DNA from 4 places in the Streptomyces sp. NPDC090106 genome. Region 3 is predicted to be linked to each of the others. Evidence: riboswitches for the same ligand, from Rfam matches in the RefSeq annotation. Region 3 holds a riboswitch; each other region holds the start of a gene.
The links. A riboswitch is a leader RNA that binds a small molecule or an ion and turns the genes downstream of it on or off. The one in region 3 is predicted to bind cyclic di-AMP.
Positions count from the first base shown of each region.

Region 1: linked by a shared signal. The riboswitch ahead of ACIPSE_RS41075 (M23 family metallopeptidase) and the one ahead of ACIPSE_RS03495 (NlpC/P60 family protein) in region 3 are both predicted to bind cyclic di-AMP.
Region 2: linked by a shared signal. The riboswitch ahead of ACIPSE_RS16980 (M23 family metallopeptidase) and the one ahead of ACIPSE_RS03495 (NlpC/P60 family protein) in region 3 are both predicted to bind cyclic di-AMP.
Region 4: linked by a shared signal. The riboswitch ahead of ACIPSE_RS26180 (peptidoglycan DD-metalloendopeptidase family protein) and the one ahead of ACIPSE_RS03495 (NlpC/P60 family protein) in region 3 are both predicted to bind cyclic di-AMP.

Region 1 covers NZ_JBIVDS010000018.1:42,858-47,059, reverse strand. Annotated here, with positions in the region: gene ACIPSE_RS41085 (M16 family metallopeptidase) at 1-731, shown strand, start outside; gene ACIPSE_RS41080 (M16 family metallopeptidase) at 728-2,116, shown strand; cyclic di-AMP (ydaO/yuaA leader) riboswitch at 2,337-2,500, shown strand; gene ACIPSE_RS41075 (M23 family metallopeptidase) at 2,513-3,286, shown strand; gene ACIPSE_RS41070 (GntR family transcriptional regulator) at 3,475-4,161, shown strand.
Region 2 covers NZ_JBIVDS010000004.1:691,589-695,790, forward strand. Annotated here, with positions in the region: gene ACIPSE_RS16965 (alginate lyase family protein) at 1-168, shown strand, start outside; tRNA gene ACIPSE_RS16970 (tRNA-Met) at 236-309, shown strand; gene ACIPSE_RS16975 (PP2C family protein-serine/threonine phosphatase) at 432-1,523, shown strand; cyclic di-AMP (ydaO/yuaA leader) riboswitch at 1,770-1,927, shown strand; gene ACIPSE_RS16980 (M23 family metallopeptidase) at 1,939-3,003, shown strand; gene ACIPSE_RS16985 (aldo/keto reductase) at 3,131-4,075, shown strand; gene ACIPSE_RS16990 (PrsW family intramembrane metalloprotease) at 4,080-4,202, opposite strand, start outside.
Region 3 covers NZ_JBIVDS010000001.1:784,734-788,935, forward strand. Annotated here, with positions in the region: gene pcrA (DNA helicase PcrA) at 1-961, opposite strand, end outside; cyclic di-AMP (ydaO/yuaA leader) riboswitch at 1,282-1,444, shown strand; gene ACIPSE_RS03495 (NlpC/P60 family protein) at 1,452-2,579, shown strand; gene ACIPSE_RS03500 (tellurite resistance/C4-dicarboxylate transporter family protein) at 2,714-3,724, shown strand; gene ACIPSE_RS03505 (hypothetical protein) at 3,702-4,055, opposite strand.
Region 4 covers NZ_JBIVDS010000008.1:244,777-248,978, forward strand. Annotated here, with positions in the region: gene ACIPSE_RS26175 (alpha-galactosidase) at 1-1,453, shown strand, start outside; cyclic di-AMP (ydaO/yuaA leader) riboswitch at 1,772-1,929, shown strand; gene ACIPSE_RS26180 (peptidoglycan DD-metalloendopeptidase family protein) at 1,934-2,935, shown strand; gene ACIPSE_RS26185 (hypothetical protein) at 3,262-4,202, shown strand, end outside.

The DNA of each region.
Region 1 (4,202 bases), on a different contig from region 3:
AGAAGTACTTCGGCTCCATCCCGTCGCACGACGGCAAGCCCGCCCCGCGCGACGGCTCGCTGCCCGACGTGATGGGCGCGCAGCTGCGGGAGGTCGTCGAAGAGGAGGTCCCCGCGCGCGCGTTGATGGCCGCCTACCGGCTCCCGCACGACGGCACGCGCGAGGCCGACGCCACCGACCTGGCGCTCACCGTCCTCGGCGGCGGCGAGTCCTCGCGGCTCTACAACCGGCTGGTGCGGCGCGACCGTACGGCGGTGGCGGCCGGCTTCGGCCTGCTGCGGCTCGCCGGGGCGCCGTCGCTGGGCTGGCTGGACGTCAAGACGTCCGGTGACGTCGAGGTGCCGGTCATCGAGGCCGCCATCGACGAGGAGCTCGCCCGGTTCGCCGAGCAGGGCCCCACGGCCGAGGAAATGGAGCGCGCCCAGGCCCAGTTGGAGCGCGAGTGGCTGGACCGGCTCGGCACCGTGGCGGGCCGCGCCGACGAACTGTGCCGCTACGCCGTCCTGTTCGGCGACCCGCAGCTCGCCCTGACGGCCGTGAACCGCGTCCTGGACGTCACCGCGCAGGAGGTCCAGGAGGTCGCGGCGGCCCGCCTGCGTCCCGACAACCGCGCGGTGCTCGTCTACGAGCCGGTCCCCGGACAGACCTCCGAGGACGCCGATCCCCCCGAAGACCCCGCGGCCGAGGCCACGGTCGAAGCCGGCGACGACAACGAGGAGGCGGCCAAGTGACCGAGCTCGCCGCGATGGAGTTCCACCCCCGGCCCCAGGCGGGCGAGCCCAAGGTGTGGGCGTTCCCGGCGCCCGAGCGCGGCGCGCTCGGCAACGGCCTGACCCTGCTGCGCTGCCACCGCCCCGGCCAGCAGGTCGTCGCCGTCGAGGTGCTCCTCGACGCGCCCCTGGACGCCGAACCGGCCGGCTTCGACGGTGTCGCCACGATCATGGCGCGGGCCTTCTCCGAGGGCACCGACAAGCACTCCGCCGAGGAGTTCGCCGCCGAGCTGGAGCGCTGCGGCGCCACGCTCGACGCGCACGCCGACCACTCCGGCGTCCGCCTCAGTCTGGAGGTCCCCGCCTCCCGCCTAGCCAAGGCGCTCGGTCTGCTCGCCGACGCCCTGCGCGCGCCCGCGTTCGCCGACGGCGAGATCGAGCGGCTGGTCCGCAACCGCCTCGACGAGATCCCGCACGAGACGGCGAACCCGTCCCGGCGGGCCGCCAAGGAGCTCTCCCGGGAGCTGTTCCCGGCGACCGCGCGCATGTCCCGCCCCCGCCAGGGCACCGAGGACACCGTCGAGAAGATCGACGCCGCCGCGGTCCGCGCCTTCTACGAGCGCCACGTACGCCCCGCGACGGCGACCGCCGTGGTCGTCGGCGACCTCACCGGCATCGACCTCGACGCGCTGCTCGGCGACACCCTGGGCGCCTGGACGGGCTCCAGCGCCGAGCTCCGCCCGGTCCCGCCGGTCACCGCCGACGACACCGGCCGCGTCGTGATCGTGGACCGGCCCGGCGCCGTCCAGACGCAGGTGCTGATCGGCCGTATCGGCGCCGACCGGCACGATCGCGTGTGGGCCGCGCAGGTCCTCGGCACGTACTGCCTCGGCGGCACCCTCACCTCCCGTCTGGACCGCGTCCTGCGCGAGGAGAAGGGCTACACCTACGGCGTGCGGTCGTTCGGCCAGGTGCTGCGCTCCGCGCCCGACGGCAGCGGCGCCGCGATGCTCGCCATCAGCGGCTCCGTCGACACCCCGAACACGGGTCCGGCCCTGGACGACCTGTGGAAGGTCCTGCGCACGCTGGCCGCCGAGGGGCTGACCGACGCCGAGCGGGACGTCGCCGTGCAGAACCTCGTCGGCGTGGCCCCGCTGAAGTACGAGACGGCGGCGGCCGTGGCGAGCACCCTGGCCGACCAGGTCGAGCAGTACCTGCCCGACGACTACCAGGCCACCCTGTACCGCCAGCTCGCCGCGACCGGCACCGTGGAGGCCACCGCGGCGGCCGTCAACGCGTTCCCGGTGGACCGTCTCGTGACGATCCTCGTCGGCGACGCGGCGGCCATCAAGGAGCCCGTCGAAGCCCTCGGCATCGGCGCGGTCAAGGTCGTGCCGGCGGAGTAGCACCGCACCGGCACGCGCGCGTGGAGGGGCTCTGGTGACGCGACGGTCACCAGGGCCCCTCTCTCCTTGCCGTCCTTGGAAATGTCCGAATTGAACGTCCGTCGCCTGTTTGCCCTGTGGGATGAATGACAAACGGCCTGATCCGTTTGAGGATCGAAAGTCGCCCCGCTTAGCGTCTTCCGGGCTGTCCGTCAGAGCAGTGCGCCGCGCCCGCGGCACCGGACAGTCATCGCCGAGTCCCCGTACGGCGCGAGCCAGGGGAGCCGGGGACCCACGCAGTCCCTGGGGTGAATCGGACGCCCGCGCGAGCCGCGAGGGGGTCCGTAGGAGACCTTCCTGCTCCGAACCCGTCAGCTAACCCGGTAGGCGAGAGGGAAGGAAAGGACCAGCCCTTACATGGCGTTCACGCGCCCCACCGGGAAGCACCGTGCCCCGAGCCGGATGCAGCGCACCACCGTTCGCGCGGCGGGTGTCGCGGCTCTCGCCACCACCGGCGTCATCGGCACCCTCGCCGCCCCGGCCCTCGCCGCGGAGCCCGCGGTCGAGCAGACCGGCATCATCCCGGTCGTCAGCATCGGCGACGACGTCGCCGACCAGATAGGCGCCCAGGCCGCCGCCCAGAAGCAGGCCGCCGAGGAGAAGGCCGAGCAGGCCGCCCGCGCCCAGGCCGCCGCCGAGGCGCGGAAGAAGGCCGCCGCCGCGGCCAAGAAGGAGCGCGAGGCCAAGGAGCGCGCCGCGCGCGCGGCCGAGCGCAAGCGCCTGAACTCCTTCGTCGCCCCGATCGCCGGCTCGTACATCTCGACCGGCTACAAGGCGGGCGGCGCCGTCTGGTCCTCCGGCAGCCACACCGGCGTCGACTTCCACGCGGCCAGCGGCACCTCCGTGCGCGCGGTCGGCTCCGGCACGGTCGTCGAGGCCGGCTGGGGCGGGTCGTACGGCAACAACATCGTGATCAGGATGAACGACGGCACGTACACCCAGTACGGGCATCTGTCGTCCATCGGTGTCTCGGTCGGCCAGACGGTCACTCCTGGCCAGCAGATCGGCCTGTCCGGCGCGACCGGCAACGTCACCGGACCGCACCTGCACTTCGAGGCCCGGACGACCGCCGAGTACGGCTCGGACATCGACCCCGTCTCCTACCTGCGCTCGCACGGCGTGAACGTCTGAGAAAGCGCTGCCCGACCGCACGGAACCCCGGCTCCACCGAGCCGGGGTTTCGTCGTTTTCGTCACCCCGGTGTCCAAAAAATATCCATGGATTCCGGCCCCCCGTCGGAAATTCCCGCTCATTGCCATAGAGTCACTGAACACACGTCAATCATCGACGTTTCACGGGGATTAAGGCGGAGGTCGGTCATGCGTATTCCGGCGCACTCGGTATGCACCGCGATCCGGGACGACATCGTCGCCGGGGTCCACGAGCGCGGCAGCCGGCTCACCGAGGAACTCCTCGCCCGCCGCTACGGCGTCTCCCGTGTCCCCGTGCGGGAGGCCCTGCGGACCCTGGAGGCCGAGGGGTTCGTCGTGACGCGCAGGCACGCGGGCGCGTGCGTCGCCGAACCGACCGAGCTGGAGGCCGCCGACCTCCTGGAGATGCGCCAGCTCCTCGAACCGCTGGGTGCCGCGCGGGCCGCCCAGCGCCGCACCGAAGCCCATCTGAAGGTCCTGCGCGGCCTGGTCAGACTGGGTCAGGAGCGGGCCAGGAGGGGCAACAGCGACGATCTGCGCTCGCTGGGCGGCTGGTTCCACGAGACGCTCGCCCAGGCCTCCGGCAGCCCCGCCCTGACCTCGATGCTGACCCAGCTGCGGCACAAGATCTCCTGGATGTACGCCGTGGACGCCCCCGCCGACCCGGTGGAGTCCTGGGCCGAGCACGGCGCGATCGTCGACGCCGTGGCGCGCGGCGACAGTGAGCGGGCCCGGTCGGTCACGGCCCTGCACAACGAGCGCTCGGCAGGGACGCACCGACTCCGTTTCCCGCCGGGAGGCGAGCGTGTGAGGAACTCGCAACATCCCGTAAACATGTCGAGCCTGCGGCATTAACACAGGCACCGTATACAAAGAGGAGATAATTCGCGGGGGAT
Region 2 (4,202 bases), on a different contig from region 3:
CGGAACATGGGACCGGACCTGGAGGTCGCCCTCAACCACCTGGAGGGCCGGCTCGGCCTCTCCGTCCCCGCCGCCCACAAGCTCGCCGAGGAGAACCGCCCCGCCGGAACCGACGATCTCTTCGTCTCCTGGGAGACCCTCACCCACGCGAACAACCCCACCGACTGAGGAGAACCGCAGGTCAGGAATGTGTGCGACGAGCACTCCGGGAATGGGGTAAGGTTGGTCTCACCGACGCGGGGTGGAGCAGCTCGGTAGCTCGCTGGGCTCATAACCCAGAGGTCGCAGGTTCAAATCCTGTCCCCGCTACTCACGGCTCAGGGCCGGAAGTCATCCGATGACTTCCGGCCCTGAGTGTTTTGCGGCCCCCGGTTTCGCCCGGTCGGTCCACACCGCTCGCCGCCCGGCCCCGCTCCGGGAAATCTGGACCCGTGGCGGAGACGGCGGCGAGGGCGGCGGAAGGGCGGCGCGTCTTAGCCGTACGCCTGCTCCCGGTCCTGCTGATCGTCGCCGGCATCCCCTACGACGTGCTCACCCCGCGGGATTTCACCGCGATCCCCTTCTTCACCGCCGCCCCGCTGGTCGCCGCCCCCGTCTACTCGCTGACCGGCACCGCCGTCATCGGGGCCGCCTCCCTCGCCGCCACCTACGCCGTGCACGTGCGCTTCGGCGACGGCGTCGACCCGGACACCCTCACCGAGACGCTCACCGTGTTCACCGTCGCCGTGCTCGCCGTCGTCCTCAGCCAGGTCCTGCGCCGCGGCGACCGGCTGCTCGCCTCCCAGCGGGTGATCGCCGAGGCGGCCCAGCGGGCGGTCCTGCCGGTGCCCGGGGAGCGGACCGGCGGCTACGACGTCGCCGTGCGGTACGAGGCGGCGCAGCGGGACGCGTTCATCGGCGGGGACCTGTACGCCGTCCAGGACAGCCCCTACGGGGTGCGGCTGGTCGTGGGGGACGTGCGGGGCAAGGGGATGGGCGCGGTGGCCGCCGTCGCCGTCGTCATCGGGGCGTTCCGGGAGGCCGCCGAGCAGGAGGCCACCCTGGAGGCGGTCGCGGGGCGGCTGGAGCGGGCGCTGGCCCGCGAGGGCGGCCGGCGCGAGGGGTTCGACGCCGCCGAGGGGTTCACCACCGCCGTGCTCGCCGAACTCCCGCACGGCGACGGGACCGTGCGGATCGTCAACCGCGGCCACCCGCCGCCGCTGCTGCTCGGCCCGGACGGCACCGTGCGCGTCCTGCGTCCCACCGAGGCCGCACTGCCGCTCGGCATGGGCGACCTCGGCGGCCGGCCCGACCGCGCGGACGAGACCGGCTTCCCCGGCGGCGCCACCCTGCTGCTGTACACCGACGGGCTCTCCGAGGCCCGGGACCGCCACGGCGAGTTCTACGACCCCCGGTCCTGGCTCACCGGCCGGGTCTTCCGCGACCCCGGCGCCCTGCTCGGCGCGCTCGCCGCGGAGGTGCGCCGGCACACCGGGGGAGCGACGACCGACGACATGGCGCTGCTCGCCGTACGGCGGCCCTGAGGCCCTCGCGCAGCCGTTGCTACGGGGGGTGATCGGGCGAGCGCCCTCCGCATAACAACTGACATACCGTCAATACCTGTGAGATCACTGAGGCGCGGTCAACTCGCCCGTTTTTCACCGTCCATGACCCCTACGTCCAGCGGAAAAACGTTAACGATCAACGGGAACGGCTTGGAATACGGGGCCCGGGTCTATTAACGTTCGATAACGCAGCGCGGTCGTCCCAGCCGTCACAAGAGTCGGCTCCGTGCGCACGCGCCGAATCCCGCGAGGGAACCGGGGAACCACCACCTTGGGGTGAATCGCTCGTAAGTCGCCGTGGCAGCACGGCGGTTATACGCGCGTAGGAGACCTTCCTGCTCCGAACCCGTCAGCTAACCCGGTAGGCGAGAAGGAAGGAAAGGAGTACGCCCACGTGGCGTCGAACAGGCCTGCCCCCGAGGCCCCGTACATGCCGAGCCAGCGCTCCGAGAGCGACGTTTTCGGTTACGGCAGTTACCACCACGACGAGGGCCCGCAGGAGGTCTGGAATCCCACCGAGGAGTCCGTCCGTCCGGTACGCGGCAAGCACCGGGTCGCCAAGCAGCGCAGCAACGGCTTCGCGCGCAGCTCCACGGTTCTGGGCGTCGGTGTCATAGCCGCCGTCGGCGGGGCCGGCATGGCCAGCGCCAACACCGGCAAGCCGCCGGTCTCCATCTCCATGCCCGACGTCGTGCCGTCCTTCATCTCCGGCGGCGACGAGGAGCCCGAGGGCTCCACCACCCCGCTCAGCGACCTGGCCAAGTCGGCCACGGCGACGGCCGCGCCCACGGTCACGGCCGCCGGGTACGACGAGGACTCCACCTCCGGCGCCGGCGAGTCGCTGCGCAACCGGATCATGGCCCAGGCCGAGAGCCAGCAGAACCAGGTCGACAACAAGGAGCAGCTCGCGGTCCAGACCGCCGCTGCCGACCAGGTCGCCAAGGCCGAGGCCGCCGCCGCCAAGGAGGCCGCGGAAGAGGCCGCCGACGCGAAGAAGGCCGCCGAGAAGAAGGCCGCCGAGGAGGCCGAGGCCAAGCGTCTCGCCGAGCTCGCCAAGCAGTACACGCTGCCGACCTCGTCGTACACGATCACCTCGACCTTCGGTCAGGCCGGTTCGCTCTGGTCCTCCGGGTACCACACGGGCCTCGACTTCGCCGCTCCCACGGGCACCCTCATCAAGGCCGTGCACTCCGGGACGATCACGGAGGCCGGCTGGGCCGGCTCCTACGGCTACCGCACGATCCTCACCCTCGACGACGGCACCGAGCTGTGGTTCTGCCACCAGTCCTCGATCAGCGTCAGCGTCGGCCAGAAGGTCGCCACCGGTGACGTCATCGGCCGCGTGGGCGCGACGGGCAACGTGACCGGCGCCCACCTCCACCTGGAGGTCCACCCCGGCGGCGCCGAGACCGGCATCGACCCGATGGCCTGGCTGCAGAGCAAGGGCCTGACCCCCTGATCCGTCGCTCCTCCGGAGATGTCCGGCAGTCCTGACGCTCACCCCCCGACGTCAGGGCTGCCGGTTTTTGCGCGCCTTTGCCGACGGGCCGGAATAGGGTCCTTCGCCACCGGGGTTGTCACTGTCCATGACTTCTCTTCGCAAGCTGGGCACGTCCGACCTTGAGGTTTTCCCGCTCTCCCTGGGCGGCAACGTCTTCGGCTGGACCGCCGACGAGGCGCAGTCCTTCGCCGTCCTCGACGCGTACACCGCCGCGGGCGGCAACTTCGTCGACACGGCCGACTCCTACTCGGCGTGGGTGGCCGGCAACTCGGGCGGGGAGTCCGAGACCGTCATCGGCAAGTGGCTCAAGGCCCGCGGCAACCGCGACGACGTGGTGATCGCCACGAAGGTCAGCCAGCACCCGCGGTTCCAGGGGCTGACGGCCGCCAACATCAAGGCGGCGGCCGACGCCTCCCTGGCCCGCCTCGGCGTGGACCACATCGACCTCTACTACACCCACTTCGACAAGCCCGAGGTGCCGGTCGAGGAGATCGTCGGCGCGCTGGACGAGCTGGTGAAGGCGGGCAAGGTCCGGCACATCGCCGCCTCCAACATCTCCCCCGAGCGCCTGGACGCCTCGCTGCGCTTCTCCGAGCGCGAGGGACTGGCCCGCTATGTGGCCCTCCAGCCCCACTACAACCTGGTCTCCCGGGACACCTACGAGGGTGAGCTCCAGGACACGGCCGAGCGCTGGGGCCTCGCCGCGGTGCCGTACTACGCGCTCGCCGCGGGCTTCCTCACCGGCAAGTACCGCCCGGAGGCCACCGTCGACAGCCCGCGCGCCGCCGGCGCCGCCAAGCACCTGGACACCGAGCGGGGCCGCAGCGTCCTCGCCGCCCTCGACGACATCGCCGAGGCCCACCTCGTACCGGTCGCGACGGTCGCCCTCGCCTGGCTCGCCGCCCGCCCCACGGTCGCCGCGCCCATCGCCTCCGCCCGCACCGTCGACCAGCTCCCCGCGCTGCTGAAGCTGGCGGACCTGACCCTGACGGACGCGGAACTCGCCCGCCTCACCGAGGCGTCGGCCTGACCCCCTAGGAGCGGTACGGGTTGTACGACGGGTGCGGTCCCGCCGGCTGCCCGTACCCGTAGGCCTGCCCGTGGCCGTACCCCTGGCCGTACACCCCGGGGATCGGCCACGGGGGCGCGGCCACCGG
Region 3 (4,202 bases):
CGGCGGGCGGGAGGTCGTACTCGGTCGGCGGGACGTCCTCGTCGTGCGCCCCGGTGCCGACGAGTTCCCTGACCAGGGCGTACTGGGCGTGGTTGGTGTCCTGGTACTCGTCGACGAGGACATGACGGAAGCGGCGGCGGTAGTGCTCGGCGACGTCCGGGAAGGCGCGCAGCAGGTTGACCGTCGTCATGATCAGGTCGTCGAAGTCGAGGGCGTTGGCCTCGCGCAGCCGCGACTGGTACATGGCGTAGGCCTGGGCGAGGGTCTTCTCGAAGCCGTCGGTGGCCTGGGCGGCGAAGTCCTCCTCGTCGATCAGCTCGTTCTTGAGGTTGCTGATCTTGGCGCTGAAGGACTTGGGCGGGAACCGCTTGGGGTCGAGGTCCAGGTCGCGGCAGACGAGCGCCATGAGCCGCTTGGAGTCGGCGGCGTCGTAGATCGAGAAGGAGGAGGTGAAGCCGAGCTTCTTGCTCTCGCGGCGCAGGATGCGCACGCACGCGCTGTGGAAGGTCATCACCCACATCGCGCCCGCGCGCGGGCCGACGAGCTGCTCGACGCGCTCCTTCATCTCGCCCGCGGCCTTGTTGGTGAAGGTGATCGCGAGGATCTGCCCCGGGTGGACGTTCCGCTCGGCGAGCAGGTAGGCGATGCGGTGGGTGAGCACACGGGTCTTGCCGGAACCGGCGCCGGCCACGATGAGCAGCGGGGTGTCGGAGTGCACGACGGCGGCCCGCTGGTTCTCGTTGAGCCCCTCGATGAGCGCGGCGGCGTCGAGGACGGGGCGCGGGGCGCCGTCACGGTAGTGGGCGTCCCGGTCCGGGGGCACGTCGAACTTCCCGCCGAACAGGTCGTCCGGAACCGGCTCCGGTACGTGCTCGTCCTCGGGCGGCGGCGGGGGCTCCTCCGTGTGCCCGCGAGGGGCCTGGAGGTCCGCCAGGAAGCTGTCGTCAAAGAGGCTGCTCATCGCTCTCCGAGTCTAGGCCGCCCCACTGACAACCCGCCGCCGCCCCGGGAAGTTCGGCGGAGGACTCTTACGCCACCGCTACATGCGATTACGTAGAGTCACCAACGCGTGAGGAGATGTCCGCCGCCAGCCCATTTCCCGCAAATCGCCACACAAACTACCTTATCGATCATCCCGAACGCGGAACTGACCAAAGGTCACGAAAATGTATCGGGCATATCGAACATCAACCTTCACAGGGGCCACACCAGTTGGCTACCGTGCCGCACAGGCCGTACGACCCCCACCGGCGAACGTCGCCGGGCCGCGCGGCCTCCGCTTAGTCCGGTGCGCCCCTCCTGGAGGCAGCCGGAGCCGGGGACCCACACCGACCTGGGGTGAATCGGCCCAACTCCCCTCCGGGGAGCGGCCGTAGGGCACACCTTCCGAACCACCCGCCCGAACCCGACAGCTAACTCGGTAGGCGGAACATTGGAAGGAGTCGCCTCCTTTGGCGTCGCACGCAAAGCCGCGTCCCGCAGGAACGCGCGTAGCAGGCATACGCACGCCCGCTCTCGCCACGGCCGCCCTCACCTCCGTGGCGCTGCTGTCCCAGACGGCCACCGCAGCACCCTCGACCGACGACAGGCCGAGCCTCGAAGAGGTCGAGAAGAAGGTCGACGACCTCTACCGCCAGGCGGAGTCGGCGACCGAGAAGTACAACTCCGCCAAGGAGAAGACGACCAAGCAGCGCAAGCAGGTCGACACCCTCCTCGACGACGTCGCCCAGCGCACCCAGAAGCTCAACGAGGCCCGTGAGGAACTGGGTTCCTTCGCCGCCGCCCAGTACCGCACCGGCGCCTCCGCGCCCGACACGGCGACCTTCCTGCTCGCGGACACCCCGCAGGACTACTTCGACCAGACCCAGCTGATGGGCCGTATGACGTCCCGCCAGAAGACGGCGGTCGACGACTACATCACCGAGCAGTCCGCGACGATGAAGAAGCGCCAGGAGGCCACCGAGAGCCTCCAGACGCTCACCGATACGCAGGGCGACCTCAAGACCGCCAAGGCGACCGTCCAGAAGAAGCTCTCCGACGCGCGCGAGCTGCTGTCGCAGCTGAACGCCGAGGAGAAGGCGCGCCTCGCCGCGATCGAGAAGCGCAAGCAGGAGGAGGCCGCCCGCAAGGCCGCCGAGCTGGCCGAGCAGAAGGCCGCGGCGGAGGCGGCCGAGGAGGCGGCGAGCAGCTCGTCGTCGACCGCCACGGACTCCTCGTACTCCACGAAGGCCGACAAGGCCCTGGCCTTCGCCCGCGCCCAGGTCGGCAAGCCGTACGTGTGGGGTGCCACGGGGCCCGACTCCTACGACTGCTCCGGCCTGACCCAGGCCGCCTGGAACGCCGCCGGCATCTCCCTGCCGCGCACCACCTACGACCAGGTCAACGCGGGCACCACGGTCTCCCTGGCCAACGCCCAGCCCGGCGACCTGGTCTTCTTCTACGACGACGTCACCCACGTCGGCATCTACATCGGCAACGGGATGATGATCCACGCGCCGAAGCCGGGGGCGTACGTCCGCGAGGAGTCCATCTACTACGACGGCGAGTCGGCGATCCACAGCGTGGTGCGCCCGGCCTGACCGCACGGCACGACCGAAGGGGCGCGTGAGCCGGTCTCACGCGCCCCTCTCGTTGTCCCGCACCCGCGCGAATTCCTCCCCGCACGCGCGCGTGCCCCGCTCGCACCGCGCGACGCGCTCCTTAGCATCGGCCCATGCCCGGCCGCCCCGCATCCCACGCCCCCGCCGCCGACTCCCCGCTCGGCGCGTGGTGGTCCACCCGGCCGCCCGCCGCCGGTTCCGCCGTCATGGCGACCGGCATCGTCTCGGTCGGGCTGCATCTGACGGGGTACGAGACGCTGTCCCGGATCATGCTCGTGCTGGCCGTGCTCGCCTGGGTGGGGCTGGCCGCGGACTTCCTGGCGCGCCTGGCGACCCAGCGGGACCGGTGGCTGGAGGAGGCCAGGACCCCGGGCGCGCTGACCGCGGTGGCGGCGACGAGCGTGCTGGGCACCCGTGTCTCGGCGCTCGGACGGCAGACCCTGGCCGAGGCGCTGCTCGCGCTCGCGACGGCACTGTGGCCAGTGCTGCTCGTGCTCGTCATGAGGCACTGGAAGCGGAGGATGCCGGGCGCGGTGTTCCTGGTCTGCGTCGCGACCCAGGGCCTGGCCGTGCTCGGCGCCACGCTGGCCGCGGCCCTGTCCACGGCGTGGCTCGCGCACGCGGCGCTCGTCCTGTTCTGGCTCGGGCTGGTCTTCTACGGCCTCGCCTTCACCCGCTTCGACCTGGGCCAGGTGACCCGGGGCGCCGGTGACCACTGGGTGGCCGGCGGGGCGCTCGCCATCTCGGCGCTCGCCGGCTCGAAGCTGATCTCGGCGGACAGCGCGAGCCTGTACCTGTGGAACCGCGACGACGGCGACGCCCTGCGCACGGTCACCGTCGCCCTGCTCGTCCTGGACCTGACCTGGTACGCCGTGCTGCTGGCCGCCGAGTTCGCCCGCCCCCGCCCGGGCTACGACGTGCGGCGCTGGGCGACCGTGTTCCCCATGGGCATGACGGCGGCGGCGACCCTGTCGGTCGCCGCCGCGCTGGAGGTGTCCTGGCTCAGGACGCTGGGCCAGGTGCTGCTGTGGATCGCCGTGGCCGTGTGGCTGGCCGTGGGCGCGGGAGCCGCGCTGACGGCCCGGACGGGGATCGCCGCCCTCAGGTCCACAGGACGGCGATGAACACGTCCGCCATGGTCAGCAGCCCGACCAGGCCGAACAGCTTCTTGTCCACCCGCTCGTCGTCGCGCTTCACGTAGACGAGGCCGAGGATCACGATCAGCAGGGCCAGCTTCACGCCGATCTTGATGTTGTTGACGTGCTGGTCGTCCGCCTGGTTGAGGCCGACCAGGATGACGCCGGTGACCAGCATGGTCAGCGCGCCGTGCAGCATCGCCGGGACGAAGCGGGCGGTGCCCGCGCCCATCGCCTTCATCTGGGTGAGGAAGCCGCCCAGCAGCGAGGCGATGCCGATGATGTGCAGACCGACGAAGAGATGGATGAGTACGTCCATGAGGCCGGAGCCTAATCAGAGGCCCTGGAGCCGCACTACACCGCCCCACCCGCCTCCACTCCCCCCGCGTCCCGCTCCCGTCCCCTTCGCGCCCCGCTCCTCGCCCGCACCGGCTCGCGGCCGTCTTGCATATATGCGCCCCATAGC
Region 4 (4,202 bases), on a different contig from region 3:
CACCGAGGAGCACGGCGAGGTCTACGGCGTCGCCCTCGGCTGGTCCGGCTCCTGGCGGATCGCCGTCGCCCAGCTCCCGGACGCGCGCGTGCAGATCACCGGCGGCGCCGGCCACGACGAGTCGGGGCTGCTGCTCCTCGCGCCGGGCCGGTCCTTCGTGACACCCCTCTTCGCCGGACTGTGGAGCGACGGCGGCCACGGCGGCGCCAGCCGCACCTGGCACGCCTACCAGCGCGACCACGTCATCCCGCAGGCCGATCAGGACCGGCCCGTCCTGTTCAACTCCTGGGAGGCGACCACCTTCGACATCTCCGAGGAGCAGCAGGCGGCCCTCGCCCGGCGGGCCGCCGACATGGGCGTCGAACTGTTCGTGGTCGACGACGGCTGGTTCGGCGCCCGCACCAGCGACCGTGCCGGGCTCGGCGACTGGACGCCCAACCCCGAGCGCTTCCCGCACGGCCTGAAGCCCCTCGCCGACTCCGTGCACGACCTCGGGATGCAGTTCGGCATCTGGGTCGAGCCCGAGATGGTCAACGCCGACAGCGACCTCTACCGCGCGCACCCCGACTGGGTGCAGTACCAGGACGGTCGAAAGCGGACGGAACTTCGCAATCAGCTCGTACTGAACCTCGCGCGGGAGGACGTCCAGGAGTACCTCTGGCAGCGGCTCGACACCCTGCTCTCCAGCGCCCCGATCGACTACGTCAAGTGGGACTTCAACCGCAGCTTCACCGACGCGGGCTGGCCCGGTGACCCCTACCCGCAGCGGCTGTGGGTCGATCACGTGCACGCCTTCTACGCCCTGTTGGACCGACTGCGCGCCGCCCACCCCGGCGTGGCCTTCGAGTCCTGCTCGGGCGGCGGCGGCCGGATCGACCTCGGGGTGATGAGCCGCACCGACCAGGTGTGGACCTCCGACAACACCGACCCGCTCGACCGGCTCACGATCCAGCACGGCTTCAGCCAGATCCACCCCGCGCGCGTGATGGCCGCCTGGGTCACCGACAGCCCCAACCACCAGCTCAACGACCGCGTCAGCTCGCTGCGGTTCCGGTTCGTGAGCGCCATGGCGGGCGTGCTCGGCGTGGGCGGCGACCTGTCGAAGTGGAGCGAGGCCGAGCTCGCCGAGGCCCGGGAATGGGTCGATCTCTACAAGGAGATCCGCCCCCTGGTGCAGCGCGGCGACCTCTACCGCCTCCGGGCTCCCCAGGGCGGTCTGAGCGCCGTCCAGTACGTCCTCGGTGACGAGACCGTCGTGCTCGCCTGCCTCCAGGCGCAGAGCTACGGCGAGACCGTGCCGGCGCTGCGGCTGCGCGGCCTCGACCCGACAGCCGCATATGAATGCCGCGAAACGGGCGAAGTCCACCGCGGGGGCGTCCTGCTGCACCACGGACTGCGCACCGGGCTGCGCGGCGATCTGGATGCGACGGTTCTCCGGCTACGTCGTATCTGATCCATCTGTCCGAATTGCAGCCTTCCTCATCGTTCATTCCAACTCGCTCTGGAATAAAGGGAGCTGTGAAATCGGCACGTGAGCAGCGTCATATCCGTGACGGTGAGTCGCCCGTCATGTTCACGTAATTCAGCTGTGTTCGCAGCGTGTTCGCGGTGTTCGGGCGGTGTCGAATATACGGAGGGTGACCGGGAAATTCACAGGTGATCAAGGGGAATCCATTCCGCCGGGAAACCCTCACTTGTCCCTTTGCGTCTCTCTCGCTTACGTTCGCCACCGATCCGGTCGGAACGCCTAATCCTGCCGCCGCCCGGACCCCGCGCACACCCACCCGTGCCCGGCAGGAGCGGGGGACCCACAGGTAGAAACGCCTGTCCCGGTCTCCGGAACAGGCTTGGGGTAAAGCCGCACACGCTGCGGCCGGACATCTCCAGTCCGCACCCGACAGCTCACCTCGTAGGCGCCGGAGAGGAATTCGTCATGCCCGCCAAGGGTAAGCACCGCCGTCCGAAGTCCCAGCGCCTCACCCGCTCGATCGCCGTGGCCGGAACCGGCGGGGCCGCTCTCGCCCTGCCGTTGATGGGCGCGTCCGGTGCCCACGCCGCCACTTCGCAGTCCGTTTCGGAAAAGCCCGTTCAGAGTCTTCCGGTCGCCCAGAAGACGGCCACCGCGAAGAAGAGCGCCGCGAACTCCACGAGTGCCGCGAACTCGGCGAGCACCGCGAACACCTCGACCGTGCACACCTATTCGGTGCGGTCCGGCGACTACCTCTCGAAGATCGCCGAGGAGCAGAACGTCAGCGGTGGCTGGCAGAAACTCTACTCGGACAACCGTGAGGCCGTCGGCTCCGACCCGTCGCTGATCCACCCCGGCCTGAAGCTCTCCATCGGCAAGAAGGCCACCGCGCGCACGGAGTCGTCGTCGGGCTCGGCGAAGTCCTCCGGCGGCAACGCGTCGACGAGCGCGAAGGAATCCTCCTCGTCGTCGTCTTCGTCGTCGTCTTCGTCCTCCTCCTCGTCCGGCGGCACGGCGAGCCAGAGCAGCGAGTCGTCCGGGAGCACCACCTCGTCGAGCGGCTTCGTCCTGCCCGTCTCCGGCGCGACCGTCGGCACCGCCTACCACACGGCGGGCAGCATGTGGTCCAGCGGCTACCACACGGGCGTCGACTTCGTCGTCCCGACCGGCACCACCCTGAAGGCCGTCGGCGCGGGCACGGTCGTCTCCGCCGGATGGGGCGGCGCGTACGGCAACCAGGTCGTCATCAAGCTGGCCGACGGCTACTACGCCCAGTACGCCCACCTCTCCTCCCTCTCCGTCTCCGCGGGCCAGAGCGTCACCGCGGGCCAGCAGGTCGGCCTCTCCGGCGCGACCGGCAACGTGACCGGGCCCCACCTCCACTTCGAGATCCGCACCACGCCGGACTACGGCTCGGACGTGGACCCGGTCGCCTACCTCCGCGCGAAGGGCGTCGCCGTCGGCTGACGGCTCCCGTCGGCGCCTCCCTCGGACCCCGGTCCCCCGGACGCCTCCCCCCTGTGCCACCGAAGGCCGGACCCAGATCCCCGGGTCCGGCCTTCGGTGTCCGTCGGCGCGGGTGCTCCTCGTCAAAGGAGCCACTCGTCAAAGGCGCCGCTCCTCAAGGGCGTTCCCCGGCACGGGCGTTGCTCGTTCATGATCGCTCGATTGCGGTCTTGTGGCGCGGGGGTCCAAGGCGTCGACAGGGGCGGGAGGGTGGGGCGAGAGTGAGGGCGACATCGGGGGGCAAGCGCTTTCCCCGGTGGTGTCGCCCCTCTCGCAAAGGAGCACCCGTGCACACCCGTTCGCGCCGTCGAAGAACCGTCGCCATAGCCGCGACGGCCCTGCTGGCCGGGCTGTTCTCCGCGCCCGCCGGGCATGCCGCGCAGGAGGACCGGCCCCGGCGGACCGTGGAGGACCTCGACCGCGGCCTGGTCGCCGTGCCGTCCGGTGACGGCCGTTTCCTCAGCTGGCGTCTGCTCGGCACCGAGTACGCCCGGTACGGCGACGCCATCGCCTTCAACGTGTACAAGAACGGCCGACGCCTCAACCGCGCCCCCGTCACCCGGTCCACGACCTACCAGGACGACACGCCCGGCGCCGGCACCTACACCGTGCGCGCCGTCGTCAACGGCAAGGAGAGCGGGCCCGGTTCGGCCGCGCTGGACTTCGCGCAGGGGTACGCCGAGATCCCGCTCGCCGCCGCCGACGGCTACACCGTGCAGCACGCCTGGCCCGGCGATCTCGACGGCGACGGACGGTACGAACTCGTCGTGAGCCGCCTGTCCGGGACCCGAGACAGGCCCGACCTGCTGGAGGCGTACACGCTGACCGGCCGGCGGCTGTGGCGCGTCGACCAGGGGCCCGGCTCGTACACGCAGGTGGGCGGGAACGGCGCCAACGACCCGGCGCCCGCGGCGATCAGCGGCTCCACGGCCATCGGCGGCTACCGCAACGACGACAACGTCACCGTGTTCGACCTGGACGGCGACGGCCGGGCCGAGGTGCTCACGCACACGGCCGCCGGGACCACCTTCGCGGACGGCTCGCAGGTCACCGCAGACTCGCCCGCCGACCAGTTCGTGTCCGTCGTCGACGGGGCGACCGGCGTGGAACGCGCCCGGCAGCCCGTACCCGACGACTTCGTCGCCGACGGCCCCTCCGGCGGCCACTTCGGGGTCGCCTACCTCGACGGCGTCCACCCGAGCCTGGTCACCAAGCTGGTGACCCGCGT